DNA from 3 places in the Thalassobaculum salexigens DSM 19539 genome. Region 2 is predicted to be linked to each of the others. Evidence: riboswitches for the same ligand, from Rfam matches in the RefSeq annotation. Region 2 holds a riboswitch; each other region holds the start of a gene.
What was found. A riboswitch is a leader RNA that binds a small molecule or an ion and turns the genes downstream of it on or off. The one in region 2 is predicted to bind thiamine pyrophosphate.
Positions count from the first base shown of each region.

Region 1: it holds a riboswitch for thiamine pyrophosphate, as region 2 does, so the genes downstream of both, G578_RS0119020 (ABC transporter substrate-binding protein) here and thiM (hydroxyethylthiazole kinase) in region 2, are expected to answer to the same signal.
Region 3: it holds a riboswitch for thiamine pyrophosphate, as region 2 does, so the genes downstream of both, G578_RS0113975 (ABC transporter permease) here and thiM (hydroxyethylthiazole kinase) in region 2, are expected to answer to the same signal.

Region 1 covers NZ_KE384094.1:810,261-819,736, forward strand. Annotated here, with positions in the region: gene G578_RS0118985 (aldo/keto reductase) at 1-134, shown strand, start outside; gene G578_RS0118990 (DUF1028 domain-containing protein) at 209-928, shown strand; gene G578_RS0118995 (glutathione S-transferase family protein) at 1,036-1,656, opposite strand; gene G578_RS0119000 (orotate phosphoribosyltransferase) at 1,676-2,362, opposite strand; gene G578_RS0119005 (ABC transporter ATP-binding protein) at 2,397-3,116, opposite strand; gene G578_RS27090 (branched-chain amino acid ABC transporter ATP-binding protein/permease) at 3,116-4,774, opposite strand; gene G578_RS0119015 (branched-chain amino acid ABC transporter permease) at 4,812-5,702, opposite strand; gene G578_RS0119020 (ABC transporter substrate-binding protein) at 5,730-6,875, opposite strand; TPP riboswitch at 6,947-7,044, opposite strand; gene G578_RS0119025 (CHASE2 domain-containing protein) at 7,185-8,624, shown strand; gene G578_RS0119030 (hypothetical protein) at 8,662-9,042, shown strand; gene G578_RS0119035 (M48 family metalloprotease) at 9,147-9,476, shown strand, end outside.
Region 2 covers NZ_AUIR01000012.1:16,059-25,534, reverse strand. Annotated here, with positions in the region: gene G578_RS0100135 (DegQ family serine endoprotease) at 1-1,048, shown strand, start outside; gene G578_RS0100130 (LysR family transcriptional regulator) at 1,155-2,051, shown strand; gene G578_RS0100125 (PAS domain-containing protein) at 2,150-2,668, shown strand; TPP riboswitch at 2,728-2,823, shown strand; gene thiM (hydroxyethylthiazole kinase) at 2,866-3,654, shown strand; gene G578_RS0100115 (GNAT family N-acetyltransferase) at 3,749-4,180, shown strand; gene G578_RS0100110 (NAD(P)H-dependent oxidoreductase subunit E) at 4,897-5,412, shown strand; gene G578_RS0100105 (formate dehydrogenase beta subunit) at 5,409-6,965, shown strand; gene fdhF (formate dehydrogenase subunit alpha) at 6,976-9,476, shown strand, end outside.
Region 3 covers NZ_KE384093.1:2,051,334-2,060,809, forward strand. Annotated here, with positions in the region: gene G578_RS0113955 (HD domain-containing protein) at 1-83, opposite strand, end outside; gene G578_RS0113960 (universal stress protein) at 143-979, opposite strand; gene G578_RS0113965 (branched-chain amino acid aminotransferase) at 1,209-2,087, shown strand; gene G578_RS0113970 (ABC transporter substrate-binding protein) at 2,066-2,998, opposite strand; gene G578_RS0113975 (ABC transporter permease) at 3,026-3,817, opposite strand; TPP riboswitch at 3,814-3,922, opposite strand; gene G578_RS0113980 (acetoin utilization protein AcuC) at 4,030-5,244, shown strand; gene G578_RS0113985 (DUF192 domain-containing protein) at 5,241-5,678, shown strand; gene G578_RS0113990 (class I SAM-dependent methyltransferase) at 5,781-6,446, opposite strand; tRNA gene G578_RS0113995 (tRNA-Pro) at 6,665-6,741, shown strand; gene G578_RS0114000 (ETC complex I subunit) at 6,787-7,110, shown strand; tRNA gene G578_RS0114005 (tRNA-Arg) at 7,144-7,220, shown strand; gene G578_RS0114010 (class I SAM-dependent DNA methyltransferase) at 7,253-7,897, opposite strand; gene G578_RS0114015 (glycine cleavage T C-terminal barrel domain-containing protein) at 7,996-9,189, opposite strand.

The DNA.
Region 1 (9,476 bases), on a different contig from region 2:
TCCTGTCCCACCCGGACGTGCACAGCGCCGTCTTCGCCACCGCCGACCTCCGGCACCTGCACGAGAACGCGGCGGCCAGCGGCCGAGTCTTGCCGACCGAGGTGATCCGCCGCATCGTTACCGCCCACCGCTGAGCCGACCCGCCAAGCCGCCCCCGCTTCATCCCGACCCGGATTCGTCCCGATCCAGTTTCATCGAGGAACCGCCCATGACCTGGTCCATCGTCGCCCGCGACCCGTCCAGCGTGCAGATCGGCATCGCCATCTCCTCCAGGGTGATCGCCGTCGGCGCGCTGTGTCCGATGTTCCGCGACGGCGTCGGGGCGCTGTCGTCGCAGTCCTATACCAGCCCGGTCGCCGGGGAACGGCTGCTGGAGGCGCTGGCGAACGGCACCGGCGGACAGACGGCGATCGGGCACGCGCTGACCGGCGACGACGGCCATATGTGGCGGCAGATCCACGGCGTCGACGCCGCCGGCCGCCCCTTCGCCCATACCGGCGCGCGCTGTATCGAGTGGTGCGGGCACTGGACCGGCGACGCGGTGTCGATCGCCGGCAATATGCTGGCCGGCCCGCAGGTGCTGGACGCGACGGTGGCGGCCTGGAACGCGGGGAGCGAGGCACAGCCTTTCGCCGACCGGCTGCTCGGCGCGCTGGAGGCGGGCCAGGCCGCCGGCGGCGACAAGCGGGGCCGGCAGTCGGCGGCGCTGATGGTGCGGGGCGGCGAGATCCATGCGGCGGTCGACCTGCGGGTCGACGAGCATCCCGACCCGGTTGCCGAGCTGCGCCGGGTGTTCGACCTGTTCTGGGCCGAGCGACGCCCCTACATGGCGACCCTGCCGACCCGCGAGAACCCCAGCGGCATCTACGATCCCGACGAGCGCGAGGCGTTCATCGCGGCGTGGAAGGCGCGGGAAGGCGCCCTCTAACACCCTCCCCTACCGTCCATCCTGACGGAAGTCAGGACCAAGCCACGGACGGTTCCGCAGCTTGCTCCCGGATCAGGTCCGTGATCACGGCTTCGGGGGGCTGGGCCTCACGTCAGCGGCAGGTCGATCCACTTCTTGAAGCCCTTGGTCGCCCGGCAGTTCTCCATCCAGGCCTCCAGGTTCGGCATCGCCGGCCGGTCCGTCACCAGGGTGAGGAAGCGGTAGGCCTGAATGGCGACCGGGATATCGGCCATGGTCAGGCGGTCGCCCATGATGAACTTCCGGCCCTCAAGCCGCCTGTCGAGGATGGCGAAGACCGCGTTGCCCCTCTCGATTCCCGCCCCGATCGCCGCCATGTCGCGGTCGGCCTCGGCGGTGCGCACCAGGCCCCAGAAGACCGGTGTCATGAACGGCAGCACGGTGGTCTGCTGCCAGTCCATCCAGCGGTCGGCGTCGGCGTATTCCTGCGGGTCGGTCGGACAGAGCGTGCCCTTGCCGTGCTTGGCCGCCAGATATCGGGTGCAGGCGTTCGACTCCCACAGCACGAAACCTCCGTCGATGATCGTCGGCACCACGCTGTTCGGGTTGAGGTCGGTATAGGCCTTGTCCTTGGTCTTGCCGAAAGGTCCGCCATAATCCTCGCGCTCGAACGGAACGCCCAGCTCCTCGCAGACCCACAGAACCTTCTGGACGTTGGCCGAGTTCGCCCGGCCCAGGATCTTCAACATGCCTATCTCCCCTATGCGATCAGGCGATCACGCTGCGATGGCGCGCGTCCCATTCCTCCGGATTGGCAAGGAAGGAGCGCACCTCGGCAAGCTGCTCGGCGGTGTAGCCGTGACGCTCGGCGACCGCCAGCACGTCCCACCAGGTGCACAGCCCGTGCAGGTCCACGCCCTTCTCCTTGAGCGTGGTCACACTCTGCGGAAACACGCCGTAATGGAAGACCACAAAACAGTGAGCGACCTGCATCCCCGCCTCGCGGATCGCGTCGATGAAGGAGATCTTGCTGCCGCCGTCGGTCGCCAGATCCTCGACCAGCAGAACCCGGGCGCCGTCGCGCACCTCGCCCTCGATCCGGGCGTTGCGGCCGAAGCCCTTCGGCTTCTTGCGGATGTAGAGCATCGGCAGGTCGAGCGCGTCGGCCATCCAGGCGGCGAAGGGGATGCCGGCCGTCTCGCCGCCGGCAACCATGTCGAACGCCTCGGCCCCGGCCAGCGCGGTGAGCTGCTCGACGCCCATGGTCATCAGCTTCCGTCGGGCACGCGGAAAGGAGATGATCTTGCGGCAGTCCACATAGACCGGCGACAGCCGGCCCGAGGTGAAGGTGAACGGCTCCTCCGGGCGGATATGGATCGCCTGGATCTCCAGCAGGATGTCGGCGGCGGTCTCCGCGGGGGTACGACGCCAGTCAGGCGAGAGGGTGCCGGTCATGAAGGTTCTCCTGCAGGGATGGGGAGACCTTCTCTTACGCGCGCTCCGATCCAGCGTCCAGCATGGCCGATGCGACCACGCCCGCGTCGATCCGCTCGGCCGGAACATCCAGCACGATCACGCCCCGGCGCAGCACGATGGCCCGGTCGGCGATCGCCAGCGCCCGGGGCACCGCCTGCTCCGCCAGCACCACCGCCGCCCCCGACTCGGCGAGCCGGCGGATCGTGGCGAAGACATCGTCCAGCACCACCGGCGCCAGGCCGATGGAGGGTTCGTCCAGCAGCACTACCCTGGGCTCGGAAATGACCGCACGGGCGATCGCGAGCATCTGCTGCTGTCCGCCCGACAGGGTCCAGGCGGTCGCGTCCCGGCGCTCCTTCAGGACGGGAAACAGGGTGAAGATCCGCTCGAACGCGGCGGCCCGCTCGGCCGCGCCGCCCGTCGCCGCCACGTCGAGCGTCTCCGCCACCGTGAGACCCGCGAACAGGCGCCGACCCTCGGGGCACCAGCCGATCCCGGCGCGCACCCTCTGTTCGAGGCGCATGCCGGTGACGTCCTGGCCGTCGACGCGGATCGCGCCCGACGACAGCGGCTCGGCCCCGGCCAGGGCGCGGATCAGGCTCGACTTGCCGGCGCCGTTGGCGCCCATGACCGCAACCACCTCGCCCGACGCGCAAGAGAACGAGGCGTGGTCGACCGCCACGCCTTCGGCATGGGTCACGGTGACGCCGTCCAGTTCCAGGCGCTGGGTCATCAGGCGGCCTCTTCCCCGAGATAGGCGGCGACCACCACCGGATCGGCGCGTACGGCATCGGTCAGGCCGGCGGCGAGCACCCGGCCGGCATCGAGACAGACCAGCCGGTCGGCGATCGACAGCAGGAAGTCCATGCCGTGCTCGACCACGATCACCGCGACCCCCTCGCCGGCGAGCGCGCGGAGCAGATCGGCGAGGTCGGCGCGTTCCGACGCGCTGAGACCGGAGGCCGGCTCGTCCAGCAGCAGGACGGTGGGCCCGGAGGCCAGGGCGCGGGCGATGTCCAGCCGCCGCCGGTCGGCGGGGCCGAGCTTCGCCGTCGCCACTCGGGCCTTGGCAGCGAGCCCGACCCGTTCCAGGGCGGCCATGCCTGCGGACTCCGTGGCGGCGACGGACACCGCGGACAGCACGTCCAGGCCGGCCGGGATCTCCGGATGCTGGAACCCGCGCGCCAGGCCGAGCGCGCTGCGGGCCCGGATCGACTGCGCCAGCAGCGGGATCGCGTCCAGCCGGACGATGCCGCCATCGGCGGTCTCCAGGCCGGTGACGATATTGAGCATGGTGGTCTTGCCGGAGCCGTTGGCCCCGATGATCCCGGTGATCTCGCCGGCGCGGGCGTCGAAACCGGCGCCGTCCAGCGCCTGTACGCCGCCGAACCGCTTGCCCAGCTTCTCGGCCCTCAGCACCGAGATCTTGCGGCCCCTCGCCCGGCGCGGTTCGGGCACGGGTCCCGGCAGGTCGGGCAGCACCCTGGCGACCAGCCCGTCGATGCCGGTCGGCAGCAGGATCACCGCGGCGAGCAGCATGATCCCATAGGCCAGCAGATAGGCCTGCTCCAGGCCGCGGAACACCTCCGGCAGCGGGACCAGGATGGCGGCGGCGATCACCGCGCCCCAGGCGCTGCCCCGGCCGCCGACCACGGCGATCGCCAGCAAGGTCACCATGACGTCGAACCGGGCCACGGCGGGCGAGACGACGCCGAGCCCGAGTGCCTGGAACCCGCCGGCGAACCCGGCCAGAGCACCGGCGACGGTGAAGACCAGGAGCCGGGCGCCGACCGGGTCGAGGCCGAGGGCCAGCCCGGCCAGCGGGGCGTCTCGCAGGGTCGCCAGCCGCGCCGCCCGGCCGGATGCCGTCACCCAGCCGAAGACGCAGAGCGCCAGCGCCACCCCGCCCCAGACCACGGCGAGCATCGGCCAGCCGGCGCTGAGATCGAGGCCGAGGACGGTCAGCGGCGGAATGCCGTACAGCCCGTTGGCCCCGCCGGTGATCTCCAGATTGGTGACGGCCAGCAGCACCAGCTGGGCCAGGCCGAGGGTGGCCAGGGCCACGTAATGGGACTGCAGACGGGCGATCGGCACCGCCACCAGGGCTCCGGCCAGGGCCGGAACGACGACCGACAGGCCGAGCCCGGCCAGCGGCGGCCAGCCCCAGCGCACGGTCGCCAGCGCGAGGGCATAGGCGCCGACCGCGAACAGCGCCCCCTGACTCAGCGCCAGCAGGCCCAACCGCCCGAACACCAGTTGGAAGCCGATGGCGGCGATGGCATAGGTGCCGACCAGGGTGGCGATACGCATGGCGTAGTCGTCGCCCGTCGCGATCAGGACGCCGCCCGCCGCCAGCAGCAGCACCGCGTAGAGAATGGCGCGTCTGTTCACTGCGGTCTCATCTCATTGCCGCCTCATCCCGGATAGCTCATGCCCGGCGCCCCTCGGCCTCGCCGAACAGGCCCTGGGGCCGCAGCATGAGCAGAGCCAGCACCCCCAGATACAGCAGCGCCTCGGCCACCAGATAGGAGACGGCGGCGGCGACCAGCACCTCGAAGACGGCGATGAACAGGGCGGCGAGCGCGGCGCCCCAGATCCGGCCCCAGCCACCGACGACCACGGCGATATACGCCTTCAGCATGAAGGTCGCGCCGTCCGTCGGCGTGACGAAATACTGGTGCGACAGCAGCAGCCCCGCCCCGCCGGCCAGCGCCCCGGCCAGCGCGAAGGTGGCGCCGACGGTGATCCGCAGGTCGATGCCGCAGGCCCGCGCCATCTCCGGATCCTGGGCGGCCGCCCGCAGCCGGCGCCCGAAACGGGTCCGGTGCAGCAGGATGTGGACGGCGGCGCAGAGCACGCCGGCCACCGCGATGGTCGCGAGCTGCTGATAGGACAGCGCCGCGCCGAGCAGCTCGACCATCCCGCCGCCGACCAGGGCCGGCCCCACCCGCGGCTGCGGGCCGGCGCCCAGCGCGATCGCATGCTGCAGGATCAGGCCGACGGCGATGGTCGAGATGAAGACCGAGACCGGCGGCGCGCGGCGCAGGGGCACATAGGCCACCCCCGCCAGCGCCAGGCCGGCGATCGCCATGACCAGCAGCACCCCCGGCAGGACGACAAACCCGGGAAGCGGCACTCCCTCCGGCAGGAGAATCGCCAGTGCGACTGCCGCGAATCCGCCGGCCATCACCAGATCGCCATGGGCGAAATTGACCGCGCCCACGGCATTGATGATCAGCACAAAACCCAATGCCGTCAGTGCGTAAGCCGAGCCGAGTGCCAGGGCCGTTGCCAGGAGCTGGAGCGACGTTTCCACCATCGTCGCATTATATCAGCGCGGGGACGCTCAGCGGATACCGTCAACATTGTCGTAGCGCTTCTTTACCGCAGGCACCCGGCTGCGGCCGTCGAAACACAGGATGATGGCGTCATGGGCCATGTTGCCGGTGCCGTCGGACACGTACTCCATGGCGAGACCCTGGTAGCGGTGGCCGGCCAGCCAGTCCTTCACCTCCGGCCCCGTCCGGGCGCCGTCGGCCAGGGCGGCGAGCACCATGTTCATGCCGTCATACTGGGCCAGGGCGAACGCATCCGGCTCGACCTCGAAGCGGGTCCGGTAGGCCTCGGCGAAGGCGGCGAGTTCCGGGCTGCTTTCGGAGACCGGCGACGACGCGCTCTCGGCACAGACACCCGCCAGGGCGGCCGGCTCCACCAGCGCGGCGGTGGTCGGCTGGTGCAGGGCCGAACCGGCGACGATCCGGCCCTCGAACCCGCGCTCATGGGCCTGGCGCACGGCCAGCGCCGTCGGTCCCGAATGCAGCTGCAGCAGGAGTCCGTCCGCCCCGGCCGCCGCGACCCGTTCCAGAGCCGGCACGAAGTCCTTGATGCCCGGATCGATCGCCTCCTCCAGAACCGGCTCGACCCCGAGCCCGGCCAGGACGCGGACCAGCTCGGCCCGCCCGCTCTGGCCGTAGGCGGTGGTCTGGTAGAGGATCGCCGGCTTCTCCATGCCGAGCTCCTCGACCGCGTAGCGCGCCTGGGCCACCTTCACCACCGCGTCGGTCGGGAAGAAGCGGAACACCACGTCATGGCCGAGTTCCGTCAGCTTGGCTGTCCCGGACACCGTAATCAGCGGCACGTCGGCCCGGTCGGCGATCGGCGCCATGGCCAGCATCTGGGTCCCGAAGATCGGTGCCGCGATGGCGACGGGGTTCTGCCGGTCGAGCGCCCGGCGCAGGGCGGTGACGGCGACCTCCGGCGAGGTGGCGGTATCGGCCACGTCATAGGTGACGGTCACCCCGTCCGGCGGATTGTCCAGCGCCAGCAGCGCCCCGTTGCGCTGGGCGGTGCCCTCCAGCGCCAGGAAGCCGGTGATCGGCACCAGGACGGAGACCGCCAGCGGCTCGGCGGCCCGGGCGGGCTGCGCCGCGCCGGCGAGGACCGCCACGGCGGCGCCCAGGGTCATCAGGGATCGGACGAAGGTCATAGGCATAGCGTCTCACTCCTCCGGGTCCGTTGCCGGGGAGGGATCGAGCGTTCGGCGTTCTCGAAGCAAGGAAAATCGACAACCGCCGTGACGACTCCCTCCGCCGGCGCGACCCGGTTCAGGTTCGATGGGTTTGATCTCAGCCCCCATTGAGGAGGCACCCCAGCATCACGCCATGACCATGGGCCTTGGCCCGGTTCGTGTCAAATCACACAATGCGTGCACTTGAACATCATTATTCTCTTTTTTATCGTTCATCGGTCGGGTGCGGTTTCCATACGTTGTTTGGCGACCGCTGGGTTGGGGGACCGCGACATGAAGATGGACACACCGCAAACTTTGCGTATGCCGCCGGACGGGCCCATTCAGGGACCGTCCAGGCGCCAACAATCCATCGCCCGGTTTCTCACCATGCTTCTGCTCGGCCTGGCCCTGCAGAGTGCCGACCCATTCAACTTTCTGACGTACACCGAACGCAAGACGCTCGACCTGTTCAGTTTCGTGATGGGGCCGGAACTCCGCTCGGATTGGAACGAGGAGATGGCGGTGGTGCTGATCGATGACGTCTTTGTCGAGAACCACTCCCAGTGGCCAATGCCCTATATCGACCACGCCCGCGTCCTGAAGAAGATCCTCACTTTCGAGCCCCGGGCGGTGTTCATTGATCTGCTGTTCGCGAAGGACAAGGACGTCAAAGGTATTGTGCCGCTGATACTCGTCCTCAACGAGTACAAACGTAAGAATATCAGCGTCTTCGTCACGTCGGCCGAATCCAGATCCGGGATGCTGCCGCAGATCGCCAATCTTGTGACGCCGGTCACCACCCGCGTGACCCGGAACGAGATCGACTATCAGGATTATCGGCTGTGGCGACAAAGCTCGATGACCAATCAGGCGCCGGCCAATGCTCTGATCGAGTCCTACTGCGAGCGGACACCGGCCGATCCGGCCAGGCACGCGATCTGGGGCGAGGCCTGCAACCGGCTCCTGGAACAAAGAGAACTCAACCTTCACGCCGACCCGATGCTGCTGCTTTGGGGCACCCGCGAGGCTGAGGCCAATCAGAACGCCTTCAAATGTAATCCAACGGTCGGCGAAAACTGGCAGCGCCAGGTGGTCAACTGGTTCTCGCTGGAGCCGGAGGACACGCTGCAGCGGTGCCCGCGCTATCCCACGCTACTTCTGGACAACCTGCTGGGCGGCTTTCCCGACGACAAGCTCGCGGAATATCTGGGCGACAAGGTCGTGCTCTACGGACCGGAGATCGAGGGCGCGACGGTCTGGACCACACCCCCCACCCACGAGGCTCTGTCGGCCACGTATACCCATGCCACAGCGCTGGAGAACCTGCTCATTTACGGCAATGGCTATTTCGTGAAGGACAAGAAGGTCCTGGGGGTCAGTCTCCAGTTTCTATTCGAACTGGCGATCTGGGTAATGCTCTGCCTGATCGTCGCATTCGGCCGCAACGCCGTCTCCTCCGTAGCACCCGGTCCGAACGACACGATCGCCTATCGCTTCCTGTTCGACCTCTCATCCTTCGTGTTGCTCAACGCCGTCGGGATTCTGCTGACGGTCGTCCAGGTCACCGCCTTCAACATCGCTCCGGCGAATCTGCTCGGCATCATCGCGATCGTCTTCGCCATCTCATCCGTGCACAACTCCCAGTACTTCTCCTACCTGGAGGAACGCCTGCAGGTTCTCGTGCGCGCACTGACCGTTCTGCCGCAGCAACCGCAACGCAACCGTCCGTGATAGCTGCCACAGCACGGCCTACCAGGAGGAAATTCACATGACAGGACACTGGAACAGACGGGCCGCAATCCTGCTGCTCATGGGAACCGTCGGAGTCGGGCTGGTGCCCGGATCCGCAACCGGCGAGCAGGTTATGATCAGCAAGCTGCTCAGCAACGATCTGCCGCTCTACCAGCCGGAAACCATGAGCGAGATCAAACGTCTTTCGGCGTCGGCGGCGAGCGCAAAATTCCCACTGCCCGCCAGCCTTAACGACATCGGCATGTACGATGCCACGATCGACGGGACCCTGTACTGGATCAACCCGGCGGACGTGGTCACGTCAGCAGCGGCCGACCTGAAAGAACGCTGCCATGCCAATGCCGGAACCCAAGCGAGTTCGTCGACGGCCCGCGCCTTCGGCAGTGGTTGCCAATGACCGCCCCGCGCGCATCCGCACTCGTCCTGTGCGCGATGCTGGCCTCGGTCCTTCCGATCGGAACGGCCGCGGCGGACCCCAGCGATCCGGGAGAGAACAACCCTGTGACCACGCGGGAAATCGGTCGCGACCGGCTCTTTGCCGTCTTCGACAGCCATTACGGTGAGATAAAGGCCCGACCGGAGGCGATGCGCCAACGACTCACCGCCGATCGTCGGGCCATGGAAAAGGAGGGTCACGTCTTCCTGAAGGCCTCGAAGGGCAACGCCTTCCTGAATGACCTGGTCTCTCAATGTCTGACCAAGGTGGGGCCGCGCCCCAACCTGCCATTCCAGGTCAATATGGTGGCCTCATGGGACAAGGAAGGCAAACCGGCCAAGGCGATCCTAGCCAATCGGAGCGGGCTGATCCTGATCTCGGTGGCGACGCTCCAG
Region 2 (9,476 bases):
GGAGATTACGGTCGTGCTGGACGACGGCACCGAGCTCGACGCCACCCTGGTCGGACGCGACCCGAAGACCGATATCGCCGTGCTGAAGGTTTCCAGCGACACGCCGCTGCCGACGCTCCCCTGGGGCGACAGCGACCAGCTCGAGGTCGGTGACTGGGTGGTCGCCATCGGCAACCCGTTCGGTCTCGGCGGGACGGTGACGTCCGGCATCGTCTCGGCCCGTGGCCGCGACATCAATGCGGGTCCGTATGACGACTTCATCCAGGTCGACGCGGCGATCAACCGCGGCAATTCCGGCGGCCCGCTGTTCAACACCGACGGAAAGGTCGTCGGCATGAACACGGCGATCTTCTCGCCGAACGGCGGCAATATCGGCCTCGGCTTCTCCGTGCCGGCCAATCAGACCCGGGCGATCGTCGCCGAAATCCTGGAGAAGGGCTCGGTGGAGCGCGGCTTCATCGGCGTGCGCATCCAGCCGGTGACGCCGGAGATCGCCGACAGCCTGGGCCTCAACTCCGAGGACGGCGCGCTGGTCGCCGATGTCGACCCCACGGGTCCGGCCGGCCAGGCGGGCCTGAAGGCGGGCGACGTCATCCTGCGCTTCGGCAACACCGCGATCACGGAGGTCCGCGACCTGACCCGCGCGGTGGCCGACGTCGATCCGGGCGAGAGCGCCAACCTGACCGTCTGGCGTGACGGCACGGGCCGCGACCTGGCGGTCGAGGTCGGTTCCTTTCCGAAGGCCGAGCAGATGGCCGAGGCGACCACCGGCGCTCCCGACGCCGAGGGTCTCGAGGTCGCACCGCTCGGTGTGACCCTGGGCGACCAGGAGGAGGGTGCCGTCGTGCTCTCCATCGCGCCGAACGGCGCCGCCGAACTGCGCCCCGGCGATGTGATCGCCGCGGTCGGCCAGTCGCAGGTCGCCAATGCGAAGGAGGCCCGGGCCGCGATCGACGCGGCGAAGTCCGGGCACAAGAAGTCCGTGCTCCTGCTGGTCCGGCGTGACGGCCAGCAGCGCTACGTGGCGGTGCCGTTGCGCGACGCGTAAGTTACCGGCACCTTTAGGGCCGTGCACCGTGTATCCCCAGCGGTGTGCGGCCCTTTCACCCCGAGCGGTGCGCGACCCTTTCGCGTCGTGCCGGAGCGTCGCGTCCATGGATATCAGACAGCTCCAGTACCTCGTGGCGCTCGCCCGCGAGCAGCATTTCACCCGCGCCGCCGAGGCCTGCGGGATCACCCAGCCCACCCTGTCCGGCCGCATCCGCCAGCTCGAGCATGAGCTCGGCGTTCCCATCGTGCTGCGCGGCCAGCGCTATATCGGCCTGACCAACGAGGGCCAGCACATCCTGAAATGGGCGCAGCGCATCCTTGAGGATTGCGACAGCCTGCGCGACGACCTCTCCGCCCTGTCCGGTGCGCCGGAGGGCCGGATGGTGCTCGGCGTCATTCCCTCCGCGCTGGCCGCCGTGCCGCCGCTGACCGAGTTGCTGCGCCGGCGTTTTCCGAAGCTCACCTTCAGCATCCGCTCGCAATCCTCAAAGGACATCGAGCGGCATCTGGCGGAGTTCTCCATCGATGCCGGTATCACCTATCTCGACAGCGAGCCGATCGACATCACCTCCTCGCAGCCGCTGTACCGCGAGCGCTACCGGCTGGTGGTGCGCGAGGACCATCCGCTCGCCGGCCGCGACAGCGTCGCCTGGGCCGAAGCCGCGGAACACGCGCTCTGCGCGCTGACCCCGGACATGCAGAACCGGCGGATCATCGACCGCGCCTTCGCCAAAGCCGGCTGCCATCCGCATCCGGAGATCGAGAGCAATTCGGTGATCAATCTCTGCGCCTATGTGCAGACCGCCGGCCTGGTCAGCGTGCTGCCCGAGGCCCTGACCCGGGTGGTCGGGGAGGGGGCGCGCCTCCGGGCGATTCCGCTGGTGGAGCCGGTGGTGGAGCACATGATCGGCGTCGTCGCGCTGGACCGCGAGCCGATGTCGCCGCTGGTCGAGATGCTGCTGGAAGCGGCGAAGGGCTATCCCGACCCGTTGGCGCCGTAGCGGGAATACGGCGCTCCTGGTCTGGTTGTCGCGCAGGTCGGTTTGCCGTATAGAAAGATCGGACCGGATCGTAATTTTGATCCCAGAAGGGCATATCGATGGTTACCAGATCCGTCCGCCCCGGTGTGCGCGGTATCGCCGACGACGCGGGATCGGCCGTCCCGCCGAAACCGGGAGAGTGGGATTGGACCGTCTCCCTGATCGACCCGATGCTTCAGGGTCTGCTGCAGACCTGGCAATCGAAATGCCGGCACGGAATGCTCCCGGCGCGTCGCGATTTCGATCCGCTGGACATGCGGGACTGCCTTGGCTGGCTTTTCGTGGCGCAGGTCGAGCCGGAGATCGACGACTTCCGCTACACCCTGATCGGCACCGAGATCACCGAGCATGTCGGCCGCGACAATACCGGCCGCCGGATCGGTGAGGTGTTCGGGCCGGCCGGGCTCGACCTCTACAGCCAGGTCCGCGATTCCCAGCGGCCGGTCCGGGTCTGGGGCGTCGTCGATTGGCTCGACAAAGAGCACAAGTCCTACGAGACCCTGCTGCTTCCCCTGGCGGATGACGGCAGGACTGTGGACCGGTTCATTGGTGCAATGGTGTTCGGCTCGGCGAAGTAGGGCCGCGCCCGGCGGAACAACAGCCATCTTGCGAACTCCCGGTTCCGTCGCCACGTTGAGAGCACGCACGGGGGCGTCCGCATCTGCGGGCTGAGAAGTACCCTTCGAACCTGAACCGGATCATGCCGGCGGAGGAAGTTGCGGGTCCGTCGACTGGAGGCGGGCGCCGCTTCGGCCCCGGTGGCGGAAAGGCTCCTATGAAAAGCCCAGGCACGCACCTGAAGACCCTGCGGGACACCGCCCCGCTGGTGCAGAACATCACCAATTTCGTCGCCATGAACGTGGTCGCCAACGCCCAGCTCGCGGTCGGCGCCTCTCCCGCCATGGTGCATGCCATCGAGGAGGCGGCCGAGTTCGCCGGACTCGCCGGTGGGCTGACGGTGAATATCGGCACCGCCGATGCCGGGTGGGAATCCTCCATGGTGGCTGCCGCCCAGGCCGCCTCGGCGGCGGACAAGCCCTGGGTGCTGGACCCTGTGGCGGTGGGCGCGACCGGCTTCCGCAACCGTCTGGCCGCCCGGCTGCTGGCGCTGAATCCGACGGTGCTGCGCGGTAATGCCTCGGAGATCCTGGCGCTGAGCGGCGAGGTCGCCAGCGGCAAGGGGGTGGATTCCGGCGACCCGGTCTCCGCCGCCGAGGATGCGGCCCGGTATCTGGCGCAGCGCACCGGCGGCGTTGTGGCGGTCAGCGGCGCCGTCGATTTCGTCACCGATGGTGACCGCGCCGTGCGGATCGAAGGCGGCGACCCCCTGATGGGCCGGGTGACCGCCATGGGCTGCGCGCTGACCGGCGTGGTGGGCGCCTTCCTGGTCGGCCAGAAGCCGTTCGAGGCCACGGTCGCCGCCCATGCCTGTTTCGGCCTAGCCGGGGCGATTGCCGCCGCGCGTGCCGGCGGGCCGGGCAGCTTCGGCCCCGCGCTGTTGGATACGCTGCATGCGATGACCCCGGAGCAGCTCGACGCCGAGGCCGGGATCGCGGCGGTGTGAGCCTTGGCCCGCTGCGGTCGGGCCCGGTTGGGCCTCGGCCACGCGTCGGGTCATCGGCTAATCACCGGGCGTTGACGAAGCGGGGAGATAAAGAATGGCGATCGACTGGAGCCAGTCGGCGGAGGATGTGGACTGGCGGGAACTGGCGGACCTGGTCCGCGCGGCCCCTCTGGGCGACAAGACGTCCGAGTTTCTGCGCACGGTGTTCACCAACAGCCTGTACCGCGAATTCGCCCGCGAGGACGGCCGTCTGGTCGCCGCCGGGCGGGCGCTGTCGGACGGGGCGGACTGCGCCTATCTCGGCGATATCGTCGTGCTGCCGAGCCACCAGGGCCGGGGGCTGGGCGGTCAGGTGATCCGCCGCCTGCTCGACCGGGTGCGCGATCACCGCAAGATCCTGCTCTACGCCGTGCCCGGCAAGGAGCCGATCTACCGCAAATACGGCTTCCGGCGGATGACGACGGCGATGGCGATCTTCGAGGATCAGCCGGCGGCGTTCGACCGGGGGTATCTGACGGAGGCCTGAGGGACGCGTCGCTCTCCACCCGCACACTCCTCCGTCTTCCCGGGCCTGACCCGGGACCCAGGGCTAGGGCCGCTGGAACTTTGAGGACTTGCAGCCGGCGCTCCGGCAAGCGTCGCCCTCGGTCCCGGCGCGGGGCCGGGAAGACGGGATGAAAAGGTGGGGAGGGGAGATCGTTTGGCTGGGGCATCCTGAGCATGCCCCCACCCGCACACTCCTCCGTCTTCCCGGGCCTGACCCGGGACCCAGGGCTAGGGCCGCTGGAACATTGAGGACTTGCAGCCGGCGCTCCGGCAAGCGTCGCCCTCGGTCCCGGCGCGAGGCCGGGAAGACGGGATGAAAAGGTGGGGAGGGGAGATCGTTTGGCTGGGGCATCCTGAGCATGCCCACGCCCGTACTCCATCGTCTTCCCGGGCCGGACCCGGGACCCAGAGTTGGGGCCGCTGGACCTGTGGGGACGTGCCGCCGGCGCTCCGGCAAGCGTCGCCCTCGGTCCCGGCGCGAGGCCGGGAAGACGGAGGTTTGAAGGCGGGGCGGCACCTTGGCTTCCTCCCGTACCGCGCCGCTTCCGTACCGCCACTCTCCCGCACCGCACCATAGAGCGCGTCTATCAACACATTGAATCGTCCGATTTGACCGCAACTTGCGGCTGAGCCCATCGTCTCCGGAACACTGCGCCGTGTCGGTCGACAGTGCTGGTGAATAGGAGACAGGCACGGATGATCGAGGCTGAGAAATCGCCGCAGAACGGGCTGCCGAATGGGCTGCCGACTGCGCCCGCCGGCGCGGTTGCCGAGGCGACTGCGATCTGCGCCCGCCACCGCAACGATCCGGCGGCCCTGCTGGAGATCCTGCACGACCTTCAGGACCAGACCGGATACGTGCCCGAGGCCGTCCTGCCGACGATCGCGAGTGCGCTGAACCTGTCCCGCGCCGAGGTCCACGGGGTCGTCAGTTTCTATCACGATTACCGCCGCGCCCCCGCCGGACCCGTCGTCGTCAAGCTCTGCCGGGCCGAGGCCTGCCAGTCCATGGGCGCGCTGGCCCTGATCGAGACGGTCTGTGCGGCGCGCGGCATCGCGCTCGGCGGCACCTCCGAGGACGGTGTCACCATCGAGCCGGTCTATTGCCTGGGCAACTGCGGGCTCGCCCCCGCCGCCATGGTGAACGGCAGGCTGATCGGCCGCGCCGATGCCGGGCGCCTCGACACCGCCGTGCGGGAGGCCCGCTCATGACCGTCACGCTGTACGTCCCCCGGGATTCCGCCGCCCGTTCCGTCGGCGCCGAGGCCGTCGCCAAGGCCATCGCCGCCGAGGCCGCCGCGCGTGGCGCCGACGTGACGATCGTGCGCAACGGCTCGCGCGGGATGTTCTGGCTGGAGCCGCTGGTCGAGGTGGAGACCGCCGCCGGCCGGGTCGCCTACGGGCCGGTCGCCGCCGAGGACGTGACCTCTCTGTTCGACGCCGGTCTGCTCGCCGGGGACGGCCACCACGCGCTCGCCCTCGGCCTTACCGAAGAGATCCCGTATCTGAAGCATCAGGAGCGGCTGACCTTCGCCCGGGTCGGCGTCATCGATCCGCTCGACCTCGCCTCGCTCAGCGCCTGGGGCGGCCTCGACGGGCTGAAGGCGGCCCTGGAGATGGACGGCGAGGCGGTCTGCGCCGCCATCACCGAGTCCGGCCTGCGCGGCCGTGGCGGTGCGGGCTTCCCCGCCGGCATCAAGTGGAAGACGGTGCACGACCAGCCGACGGGCCAGAAATACATCTGCTGCAACGCCGACGAGGGCGACAGCGGCACCTTCGCCGACCGCATGATCATGGAGGGCGATCCCTTCACCCTGATCGAGGGCATGGCGATCGCCGGCCTCGCGGTGGGGGCGGAGGACGGCTACATCTACATCCGCTCAGAATATCCCGACGCCATCGCGACCATGACCGCCGCCGCCGCGCTGATGGAGCAGGCCGGCTGGCTCGGCGAGAATATCGGCGGCAGCGGGAAGACCTTCCGTTTGCATGTGCGCCGCGGCGCTGGCGCTTATATCTGCGGCGAGGAATCGTCGATGCTGGAAAGCCTGGAGGGCAAGCGCGGCACCGTGCGGGCAAAGCCGCCGATCCCGGCGATCCACGGTCTGTTCGGCAAGCCCACCGTCGTCAACAACGTGCTGACGCTCGCCACCGTGCCGGTGATCCTGGCCAAGGGGGCCGAGTTCTACAAAGGCTTCGGCATGGGCCGGTCGCGCGGGACCAAGCCGTTCCAGCTCGCCGGCAACATCAAGCATGGTGGTCTGGTGGAGAAGGCGTTCGGCGTCACCCTGCGCCAGCTCGTGGAGGAGTTCGGCGGCGGCACCGCGTCGGGCCGGCCGTTCCGTGCCGCCCAGGTCGGCGGTCCGCTCGGCGCCTATATCGACGACTCCATGCTCGACATCGAGACCGACTACGAGAACTTGGCCGCTGCCCAGGCAATGCTCGGCCATGGCGGCATCGTGGTGTTCGACGACAGTGTCGACATGGCGGCGATGGCCCGCTTCGCCTTCGAGTTCTGCGAGATCGAGAGCTGCGGCAAGTGCACGCCCTGCCGGATCGGCGCGGTGCGCGGCAAGGAGACGGTGGAGAAGATCCAGCGCGGCGAGAACGTGGGCGCCAATCTCGAGCTGGTCGCCGATCTCTGCGAGACCATGCGCGACGGCTCGCTCTGCGCGATGGGCGGGCTGACGCCCATGCCTGTGCTCTCCGCGATGCGTCTGTTTCCCGAAGACTTTCATAATACGCCCTTGATGGCGGCCGAGTAGGAGAGACCGGATGGCCCTTCTCAAAGAGACCGATTTCGGCACGCCGGCCAAGCAGGGCGCCCCCGTCACCCTGACTATCGACGGGGTGGACGTCACCGTGCCCGAGGGCACGTCGATCATGCGCGCCGCCACGCAGATCGACCGGCCGATCCCCAAGCTCTGCGCCACCGACAGTCTGGACCCCTGGGGCTCCTGCCGGATGTGCCTGGTGGAAGTGGAAGGGGTGAAGGGCACACCCGCCTCCTGCACCACCCCGGTGCGCGCCGGCATGGTCGTCACCACCCAGAACGACCGCCTGGCGAAGATCCGCAAGGGGGTGATGGAGCTCTACATCTCCGACCACCCGCTGGACTGTCTGACCTGTGCCGCCAACGGCGACTGCGAGCTGCAGGACATGGCCGGCGCGGTCGGCCTGCGCGAGGTGCGCTACGGCATGGACGGGGCGAACCACTTCGAGGCCGAGAGCCGCAAGCCGGTCGACACCTCCAACCCGTATTTCCAGTTCGATCCGGCCAAGTGCATCGTCTGCTCCCGCTGCGTGCGGGCCTGCGAAGAGGTGCAGGGCACCTTCGCGCTGACCATCGACGGCCGCGGCTTCGCCTCCATGGTCTCGGCCGGCACCCAGATCGACGATTTTTTCTCGTCGGAATGCGTGTCCTGCGGCGCCTGCGTCCAGGCCTGCCCGACCGCCACGCTGATGGAAGCCTCGGTGGTCGCTAAGGGCGTGCCGACCCGCTCGGTGGAGACCACCTGCGCCTATTGCGGCGTCGGCTGCTCGTTCAAGGCGGAGCTGCAGGGCGATCAGGTCGTGCGCATGGTCCCGCAGAAGTCCGGCGGGGCGAACGAGGGCCATTCCTGCGTGAAAGGGCGCTTCGCCTGGGGCTACGCCACCCACAAGGACCGGGTGACCACGCCGATGGTCCGCGACGCCATCACCGATCCCTGGCGCGCCGTCTCCTGGGACGAGGCGATCGGCTTCGCCGCCGACCGGTTCAAGAAGATCCAGGCCGAGCACGGCAAAGGGGCCATCGGCGGCATCACCTCGTCGCGCTGCACCAACGAGGAGGTCTATGTCGTCCAGAAGATGATCCGGGCCGCCTTCGGCAACAACAATGTCGATACCTGCGCCCGGGTCTGCCACTCGCCGACCGGCTACGGGCTGAAGACCACCTTCGGCACCTCGGCCGGCACCCAGAACTTCAAGTCGGTGGAGAAGGCGGACGTCATCCTGCTGATCGGCGCGAACCCGACCGACGGCCACCCGGTCTTCGCGTCGCGCATGAAGAAGCGGCTGCGCGAGGGGGCACAGATCATCGTCCTCGACCCGCGCCGCATCGACCTTGTGAAGTCGCCGCACATCAAGGCGGCCCATCACGTGCAGCTCCGCCCCGGCACCAACGTGGCGGTGATGAACGCGCTGGCCCATACCATCGTCACCGAGGGGCTGGTCGACGAAAAATTCGTCGCCGAGCGCTGCGAGGATGCCGATTTCGACCGCTGGCGGGCCTTCGTCGCCGAGGAGCGCAACTCGCCGGAAACCCTGGCCGAGCGCATCGGCGTCGAGCCGGAGACCCTGCGGGCGGCCGCCCGTCTGTTCGCCACCGCCGGCAACGGCGCGATCTATTACGGCCTCGGCGTGACCGAGCACAGCCAGGGCTCGACCATGGTCATGGCCATGGCCAACCTCGCCATGGCGACCGGGAATATCGGCCGCGAGGGCGTGGGCGTGAACCCGCTGCGCGGCCAGAACAACGTGCAGGGCTCCTGCGACATGGGCAGCTTCCCGCACGAGTTCCCGGGCTACCGCCACGTGTCCGACGCCGCCACGCGGGACCTGTTCGAGAAGGCCTGGGGCCGGCCGCTGCTGGCCGAGCCGGGGCTGCGCATCCCCAACATGCTGGCCGCCGCCATCGACGGCACCTATCGCGGCATCTTCGTCCAGGGCGAGGACATTGCCCAGTCCGACCCCAACACCGTGCATGTGACGGCAGCGCTGGAGGCGATGGACTGCGTGGTGGTGCAGGACCTGTTCCTGAACGAGACCGCCGGCTACGCCCATGTGTTCCTGCCGGGCACCTCGTTCCTGGAGAAGGACGGTACCTTCACCAACGCCGAGCGGCGCATCAACCGGGTGCGCCCGGTGATGAAGGAGGCGACCGGCCTCAGCGAATGGGAGGCGGTGAGCCGTCTCGCTGCGGCCATGGGCTATGACGGCATGACCTACGCCTCGGCGGCGGAGATCATGGATGAGATCGCCGCCCTGACCCCCACCTTCGCCGGCGTGAGCCACGCCCGTCTGGACAGTGGTGCGTCCCTGCAATGGCCGGTGAACGCCGCCGCCCCGGACGGCACGCCGACCATGCACAAGGACGGCTTCGTGCGCGGCAAGGGCCGGTTCATGGTGACGGAATACGTCGCCACGGACGAGCGTACCAACCGCCACTTCCCGCTGATCCTCACCACGGGCCGGATCCTCAGCCAGTACAATGTGGGGGCGCAGACACGGCGGAC
Region 3 (9,476 bases), on a different contig from region 2:
AGATAGTCCTCGCGCGTGCCATCCTTCATCTGGGTGAAAGAGACCTTACGCGCCGTGCCGTCCCCGGTCGTGCCGCCGTCCATGTGGATCCTCCTCGGTTCGGTCGAGGGGTGCCCCCGACCCGGTCGGTGAGACAGTGCGATCAGTGGGACATCAGGACCGGGCGGTCCAGGTGGTGCAGCACATATTCGGATACCCCACCCATCAGCAGCTCGCGCCAGCGCGCCCGGCTGTAGGCGCCCATCACGAGCAGATCGCAGTCATAGGCCGCGGCGCGGGTCAGGAGCTGTTCCCCAATATTGCCCTCGTCGTGAATGTCGGTATGCACGGTCGCCTTCACGCCGTGCATCGAGAGGTACCGGCCGATCCCAACGCCCTTGAGCGACTGGGCTTCCTCCTCCTCGGTGAAGACATGCACGTCCTCGGCTTCGAGCAGGAACGGCATGGCCTCGCGCACCGCACGGCTGGCCTCCTTGCAGTTGCGCCAGCCGACGGCGACGCGCTTGCCGACCCTGCGGCCGGGTGCCCAGAACTCCTCCTCATGGGGCAGGACCAGGGTGGCGCACCCGGCCTCGAGCGCGATCTCCTCGGGATGGTGCAGGGCGATGTTGCTGGTCACGCCTTTCGGCGGTGCCTGAGAGACGATGACCAGGTCGCTCAGATGGGCGTATTCGGCCAGCTTCTCGACGTGATCGCCCTCGGTCTGATGATAGGCGTGGCCGACATCGACCTTGGCGAAGCGCTCATCCAGTTCCTGGCGGATCGCCTCGGCCTTCTTCTTGGCGATGTCCCGCTGCTCGGCCAGAAACACATTCGAGGCGGCCCGGCCGGCGGCCCCGGCGGGCATGGCGACGGGGGCCGTGTTGTAGAGAACGTCGAGGTGTCCGGAGAACCGGGTTGTCAACTGGATGGCGAGTTCCAGGCGATCCCTGTGCCTGTCGTCGTTCGCCATGTGACAGAGGATCGATTTGATCGCCATCGGGCCGTCTCCGGTTCGGTTTCTTATGGTTCAACTGCGGGCCGAAACCCTAACGGGCGCGCCGGTTCGAGGCAATGCGGCGCTGTGTGCCCTGCGCCGTTTTCCCGGGCGGTTGTCACCCTGACACCGCGTTGGCGCAAAGCCTTTTGCGAAAATCGGTATGGAACACTGACCTAAAATAGGACAGAAATCCTGACATAATAATTTTATGTCCCACAGGAGGATCGTTATGGAAGGTGTGTTCTGGTATGGCGACGAATGGCGCAATGAACAGCCGCTGGTGTCGGGGCCGCTCGATCTGGCGTTCTGGTCGGGCAACACGGTTTTCGACGGTGCCAGGGCGATCGCCGGCTGCGCGCCCGATCTCGACCGGCATTGCGCACGTCTGATCAGGTCGGCCGCGGCGATCGGCATGACCTGCCCGCTGACGGCCGAAGAGGTTCACCGGCTCTGCATCGAGGGGCTGGAGTTGCTGCCGGCCGACAAGGACTACTACCTTCGGCCGATGGTGTTCTGCAGCGGCGGCTCGATCCTGCCGGAGACCGGCGATATCCGCTTCACCCTGGCGATCTTCGAGGCGCCGATGCCGCCGGAGAACGCCGGCAAGGCGACGATGACGTCGATCCGCCGGCCCGCCCCCGACCAGGCGCCGACCGACGCCAAGGCCGGCTGTCTGTATCCGAACTCCCAGCGCGCCCGGCGCGAGGCGATGGCGAAAGGGTTCTCCCTCGGCGTGGTCCGCGATCACGACGGCAACGTGGCCGAGTTCAGTCATGCGAATCTATGGCTCGCCAAGGACGGGGTGGCGATCACGCCGAAGCCGAACGGCACGTTCCTTGACGGGATCACCAAGAACCGGGTCGCTTCCCTGCTTGCGGGCGCCGGTATCGACGTGGTCCAGCGCACCGTGACCCCGGCCGATCTCGACGAAGCCGACGAGATCTTCACGACCGGTAACATGGGCAAAGTGCAGACCGTGACCGGCTGGGAGGCGCGGGACCTTCAGCCGGGGCCGATCTTCCGCGCCGCCCGCGATCTCTACGCGGCCCATATCGAGGCGAGCCGCGTGCCGAGCGCCGGCAGCGCCTACCGCAGGGCGGTGGCGTAGCTCTCCACCGGCGGGGTGGTCTCGATCAGCCCCGCCGCCTTCATGAAGGCCGCGAAACGTTCGTAGCGGCCGATATCGAGGGCGGCGGGCCGCAGGGCGAAGCGGGGCAGGGTGTCCCGCCAGGCCCGACGGTTCAGCTCGTCGTCCAGATCCGGGTTCAGCTCGATGAATTTCTGCCACGAGTCGTCCGGATGGTTGATCAGGTACTGGGTGCCGACCTCGATCGCGTTGAGAAAGCGCTTCAGACGCGGATCGCCCACAAGCTTCTTGTTGGTCAGATAGATCAGCTCGTCATAGGGCGGCACGCCGTGCTCTTCGACATAGAAGGCACGGCCGGGCCTGCCGACGATATCCATCTGGTTCAGCTCGAAATTCCGATAGGCGCCGATCACCGCGTCCACCTGGCCGGAGATCAGGGCCGGGGACAGCGAGAAGTTCACGTTTACCAGCTCGTAGTCGTCCTTGCCCAGCCCGGCGTTCTTGAGGACCGCGCCCAGCACCGCGTGCTCGAAGCCGCCGACGGAGAAGCCGATCTTGCGGCCTTTCAGGTCGGCGATTTCCTTGATCGGGCCGTCCTCCAGCACCACCAGCGTGTTCAGCGGCGTGGCGACCAGCGTGCCGAACCGCACCAGAGGCAGGCCGACATCCGCCTGGATATGGAGTTGCGGCTGGTAGGAGATGGCGACCTCCGCCTTTCCGGCGGCGACCAGCTTCGGCGGGTCGTTCGGATCGGCCGGGGCGATCATCTCCACCTCGAGCCCCTCCGCCTCAAAGGCGCCGATGGCCTCGGCGACGAAGAGCGGGGCGTGATCCGGGTTCACGAACCAGTCTAGCAGGACGGTCAGCTTGTCGGCCGCCCGCGCCGGTGTGGCGAGGGTAAGCGCGAGTAGCAGGGCGAGCAGGAAGCGCATGCGTTTCTCTCCGATTGGCATGTTTGGTCAGGACTCGGCCTCGCCGGGCTGCCAGGCCACGGCGCGGCGCAGGAGGGCATCGACGATGGCGTAGAGCGCCACCGCCATGAGGGCGAGGGTGAGGAGGGCGGCGAACATCAGGTCGATCTGCAGCCGCGCATTGGCGTGCAGCATCAGGTAGCCGAGACCCGCGGACGACCCGACCCACTCGCCGACCACCGCGCCGATCGGCGCGACGGCGGTCGCGACCCGCAGGCCGGACGCGAAGGCGGGCAGGGCGGCCGGCAGCCGCACCCGGCGGAACAGCCGCGTCCCGGAGCAACCCAGCGACCGCGCGGCCTCCAGCCACAGCGGATCGACCCGGCGCAGCCCGTCATACAGGGCGGAAGTGACGGGAAAGAAGATGATGAGCGCGGCCATGGCGACCTTGCTGGCCATGCCGTAGCCGAGCCACAGCACCAGGATCGGCGCCAGCGCGAAGACCGGGATCGCCTGGCTGATCACCAGGATCGGGAGCAGCCAGGGCCGCAGGCGGCGCCATTCCGACAGCATCACCGCCGTCGCGAGCCCGACCAGCACCCCGATCATCAGGCCCAGCACGATCTCCAGCATGGTGATGCCGGCATGATGCAGGATGGTCGGCGCGCGTTTCACCCAGGTCGCGGCGACCTCGGCCGGCCCCGGCAGGATGAAGGCGGGCACGCCGCTCAGCCAGACGACCAGTTGCCAGGCCATGATCAGACCGGCGGCGATGGCGAGCGGCCGCAACCGTTTCACGAGGGGACTGTCTGACGAATAGGCGGGTGCGCTCGCGCGCATGCAAGCCTCCTTGCTCCCTACGCCGGTACAAACCGGATCAGGTTCCTGGGGTCGTCCGAAGATCGGACCTCTCAGCCGCTGGATGCGGCTCCCCCGAAGTGGCGAGGCGGAGAATGGACCGGGCGGGCGGACTTGGCAATCCGCGATCTGATCGATTGGGCTCTCGCCACTTGGCAACCGGCTGTGCGCGCTCCAGAGTCCGGCACATGGACATGGCCAGCCCCTCAGACCAAAGCCCGATCGTCGACCCGTCGGTGATCGCCCGGCGCGACCCGGCCTGGACCGCGGGTGTGCTGAAGCCGCCGCCGCCGTCCTTTCCGCGCCGGCCGATCCTGATCGCCAACGAGATCTACCGCCATTCGGTCTATGGCCGCCGCCACCCACTTTCTATTCAGCGGGTAACGCCGGTGGTCGACCTGGCCCGGGCCCTGGGCTGGCTGGACGAGGGGCAGTATCTCGACTGCCTGCAGGCCGGACCCGAGCAGCTCACCCGGTTTCACGACCCCGACTATATTGCCGCGGTGGCCGAGGCGGAGCGCACCCGGCACGTCTCGGAGGAGATCCGAGACCGCTACAATATCGGCCGCAACGGCAACCCGGTCTTCGCCGAGATCTTCCGCCGTCCGGCCACATCGTCGGGGGCCTCGATTCTCGCGGGAACCCTGCTGGCTGGGGTGGAGCGCGGGGTGATCCATTCCCTCGCCGGCGGCACCCATCACGGGCGGCGCGCCATGGCCTGGGGGTTCTGCTTCTTCAACGACCCGGTGCTCGGCATCCTCGCCATGCTCGACCACGGGTTGGAACGGGTCGCCTATGTGGATCTGGATGCCCATCACGGCGATGGGGTGCAGGACGCCTTCCACCACGACGACCGGGTGCTGACCGTCTCGGTGCACGAGGCCGGGCGCTGGCCGCGCACCGGCGCCGTGGACGACCGGGCCGGCGGGACCGCGCGCAATCTGCCGGTCCCCCAGGGCTTCAACGACAGCGAGCTGGAGGTGCTTGTCGAGACCGCCGTCGCACCCCTGGTCGAGCGGTTCTTCCCCGATGCGCTGGTGATCCAGACCGGTGCCGACGGCCTTGCCGACGACCCGCAGGCAAAGCTGGACCTGTCCAACCGCGCCCTGTGGGCGGCGGTGGAACGGCTGGTGCATTGCGCGCCCCGGGTATTGGTGGTCGGCGGCGGCGGCTATAATCCCTGGTCGGTGGCCCGGGCCTGGACCGGGATCTGGGCGACCCTGAACGGAATCGACCCGGACGTGCCGACCTTTGGCGCCGCGGAGGACGTGCTGCGGGGCCTGGAATGGAACCACAGCCGCGGCCGCAACCCGCCGGAGCACTGGTTCACCACGATCGCCGATCCGCCGAATCGCGGCCCCGTCCGCGACGAGATCCACCGTCTGGCCGAGGCCGTGCTGTCGCCATGAGAAACCTAGTTCTTGCCGTCTTCCTGTTGCTCGCCCCGGCCGCCGCCTGGGCGGCGGAGCTCGTGCCGCTGACAGTCACGACCGAGGAGGGGGTCGCGCACCCGTTCCAGGTGGAGATCGCCGACTCACCGGACGAGCGGGCGCGGGGCCTGATGTTCCGCAAGGAGTTGGCCGAGGATCGGGGCATGCTGTTCCTGTTCCCCCGGCGCGAGCGGATCGCCATGTGGATGCGCAACACCGAGATCCCCCTCGACATGCTGTTCATCTCTGACGACGGCCGGGTGACGCAGATCCACGAGCGCGCGGTGCCGCATTCGGAAGCGGTGATCTCCTCACGCCGCCGGGTGCGCTATGTGCTGGAACTTCCGGGCGGTACCGCCGACCGGTTGGGCCTGGCCCCGGGGGCGCTGGTGACCTCCGAGGCGATGCGGTAGCAGAGTGCTCGACGGAATGGACTGGCTCCTGTCATCCCAACCCGCCCCCGGATCAAGCTCGGTGGCGTTCGGGATGTCGGTTGAGAGAATACAGGATCGACCTCACCCCCGCTTGCGCACCAGGGTCAGCCCGTCGCCGATCCCCAGCATGGCCATGGAGACCCGCTCGTCCGCCCGGATCTTCGCGTTCAGGGCGCGGATGACCCGGGTGCTGTCGCTCTGGTCCTCATCGTCCACCACTGCGCCGGACCACAGCACGTTGTCCACCAGGATCAGCCCGCCGCTGCGCACCAGCACCAGGGCCATCTCGTAATAGGCGTCGTAGTTCGGCTTGTCGGCGTCGATAAACATCAGGTCGACCGTGCCGGCCTCGCCACCGTCGATCATCGCCTGCAGGGTCTCGGTGGCCGGCGCCAGGCGCAGATCGATGCGGTCTGCGACCCCGGCCTCTTCCCAGAACGGACGACCGATCCGGGTGAACTCGTCGCTGACGTCGCAGCACACTAGGGAGCCGCCCTCGGGCAGCGCCAGCGCCATGCGCAGCGCCGAGTAGCCGGTGAAGGTTCCGACCTCCACCGCGCGCGTCACCCCCAGCAGTTCCACCAGGAAGGCCATGACGTTGCCCTGGTCGGCGGAGATCTGCATGCCCGCGCTGGGCATCGCGGCGGTGGCGGCGCGGAGCCGGGCGCCGATCTCGGGCTCGCGACCGCCGATTTCGGTCAGATAGGCGTAGAGCGTCGCGTCGAATGTCAGGGATCGGTTGGCCATGTGTGTCTCGTCAGAGGATACCGGGTGCGGCGCAGAGGGTGACCGACAGCCGCGGGCTGGGCAAGCCATGCGCGGCCGCACTGTCGGAACCCGACCGCAGGCCCCGGATTTCCGGCGATCCGAGGTTCGGAGGCAGCGTCGGGATGGAAAGGCGAGGCGACTCTCGGCTTGCGATGCCGGGGTTGTGCGGATATCCATCTGCCAGGGATGTCGGGGCACGGGGTGTAGCGCAGCCTGGTAGCGCATCTGCTTTGGGAGCAGAGGGCCGGCGGTTCGAATCCGTCCACCCCGACCACGACATCGGATATACTTGCCGGCCAAAGGGTTGGACGGCGACAGAGTGAGGAGCGGCCTTGCGATGATGGTGCGGATCTACAAGCCGGCGAAGACCGCCATGCAGTCGGGACGGGCCAAGACCAACGCCTGGATGCTGGAATACCGGGCCGAGTCCCGCCGCATTCCCGAGCCGCTGATGGGCTGGGTGTCGGCAGGCGACACGACCAATCAGGTCCGCATCCCGTTCGACAGCAAGGACGAGGCGATCGCCTTCGCCCGCAAGCACGGCTTCGCCTTCACGGTGCAGGAGCCGCGTGAGCGGGTTCTGAAGCCGAAGGCCTATGCCGACAATTTCGCGTTCAACCGCCGCAGCAACTGGACCCACTGACGTCCACCAGCCGCCGCTTTGTGTGGCGCCAGGGCGCCCATAGCTCAACTGGATAGAGCATCCGCCTTCTAAGCGGACGGTTGCAGGTTCGAGTCCTGCTGGGCGCGCCATTTTCCGGCGCTTTGCCGGAAAGTAACTCCAGCTAAACTGCGCCGACGATGCCGTATCGGATCTGGATCTTGGTCCCGAAATCCGGATTTCCCGGGATATAGGGCATCGGGCCCGTGACCTCCAGGCGCGTCAGGCTGCCCTCTGTCTCCAGGCCGTTCAGGCTGCCCTCGAAATCGCGGGTGTCCCAGAAATCCTGGCGGCAGGTGAAGACCGCCACGCCACCCGGTCGCAGCACGCGCATCCATTCGCGCAGCAGCGGCGTCTGTTCCACATAGGTGAGCACACCGACGCAGAGAATGCCGTCGACGCTGTCCGTCTCCAGCGGCAGCGGACCGTTCAGGTCGACCGGCTGCAGGTCGGCGTAGATGCGCTTCTCCCGGGCGACGTCCAGGCTCGCCTGGGACATGTCGAAGCCGATCAGCGGACCGCCGAAGCCGGCCTCGCGCAGTGCCACGCCGGTCATGCCGGTGCCGCACCCGCAATCGAGCACCCGCGCGCCGGCACTGTCGTCCAGGTGCTTGGCGAGGTACTCGGCGGCACGGTCGGGGGCCTCATAGCCCCATTCGGCCAGTTCGCGGTCGTAGTCGCTGGCCCAGGCGTCGTAGGTGGCGGCATTGGCGCTGCCGTCCATGGAAACCTGGCCGTCGCTGCGCAGGATCTTGTCGTAATCGGTCACAATCGCTTCCCGTCGGGTCTTGTGGATCTCGCTGCGGGTGAGCGCTCCAGCCTAGCGCCCCCCGCCGCGATGTCGACCCCCGCAGCCCGCCGGGTGCCTCAGGCGGGAGACGTGACTCCGCGGGCCAGGGCCTTGGCGGGATCGACGAACGGCATCGCCACGACGGTGGCCGCGCGCGGACCGTCCGGCGTATCGACGATGACGCCGGTGCCGGCGACGTGGTCGCCGACCGGCGCATAGCCCATGGCGATGTTGCGGTGCAGACGCGGCGAGTAGATCGCGCTGGTCACCGAGCCCGGCCTGCCTTCGGAGCCGAAACGGGCGGTCCAGCGCTCGACATTGGCGGGGATCGGATCGCCCAGGATCTCGATGCCGACCAGCCGACGGGTCACGCCGTCGCCGGCGATCCGGCGCAGCGCATCCTTTCCGACGTAATCGGCGTCCAGACCCAGATCCACGAGCCGGTCCAACCCAAGTTCGAATGGGTTGTTCTCCGCCGTCATGTCGGCGCCGTAGGACAGCAGCCCGGCCTCGATCCGGCGGATCGCGCTCGGTCCGGAGGGCGCGACGCCGAGGTCGGCGCCAAGCTCGAACAGCCGCTCCCAGAGTGCGTCGCCGTAACGGCCGTCGCGCAGGAAGATCTCGTAGCCGAACTCGCCGGACCAGCCGGTGCGGGCGACCACGACCGGGGCACCGTCCAGGTCGGTCTCCACGAAGCGGAAGTATTTCAGCTCCTCGACCCAGTCGCCGAACACACGCTTCATCAGCAGTCCGGATTTCGGCCCCTGGATCTGCAGCGGCGAGACGTCCGGTTCGCCGACCGTCACGTCCCAGGCGCCGGCGCGGGCCAGCGCCTTGACCCACAGCAGCAGGTCGCCGTCGGCAACCGACAGCCAGAACCGCTGGACGTTCAGCTTGAGCAGAACCGGGTCGTTGAGCACGCCGCCGTCATGGTCGCAGATCAGCACGTACTTGGCCTGGCCGGCGGTCATCTTCGACAGATCGCGCGGCGTCAGGTGCTGGGCGAAGGCGGCGGCCTGCGGGCCCCAGATCTCCACCTGGCGCTCGCCGGCGACATCCCAGACGGTCACGTCGCGGACCAGAGACCAGTAGTCGGCCTCGCCCCGGTAGGAGACCGGCATGTACATGTGATTGTAGATCGTGAAGGCGGATGCGCCCCAGCGCCGGGTCGCGGCGTAGTAGGGCGAGGTGCGTACCCGCGGGCCGAAGACCAGTGTCGGGTCCGTCGCGGCGGCGGTCGTTGCGGGGGTGATGTCGAAGTCCGGGCTCACATTGGCCTCCATCGTCTGCGTGTCGAGGGGCCGGTCGGTGCCGAAGCGCTTTAGCTTTTGTTGACCCGGAGCAAGCTGCCCCTCAAATCACCGGGAGTCCCTTGGGGAGGACCAAGCCCATACCGTTCATGTGGCGAAAAAAAATCCACCCTCAAGAGCCGATGCGGCCGGGCGGATGTGTCGATCCGTTTAGCCGCATTTGTTAAGCGCCCGCAAGCAGGATGCAAATCGGCGCTGACGCGAAAAATGCGAGTATCGCCGTTCGGCGTCAAGCGGATTCGAAGACG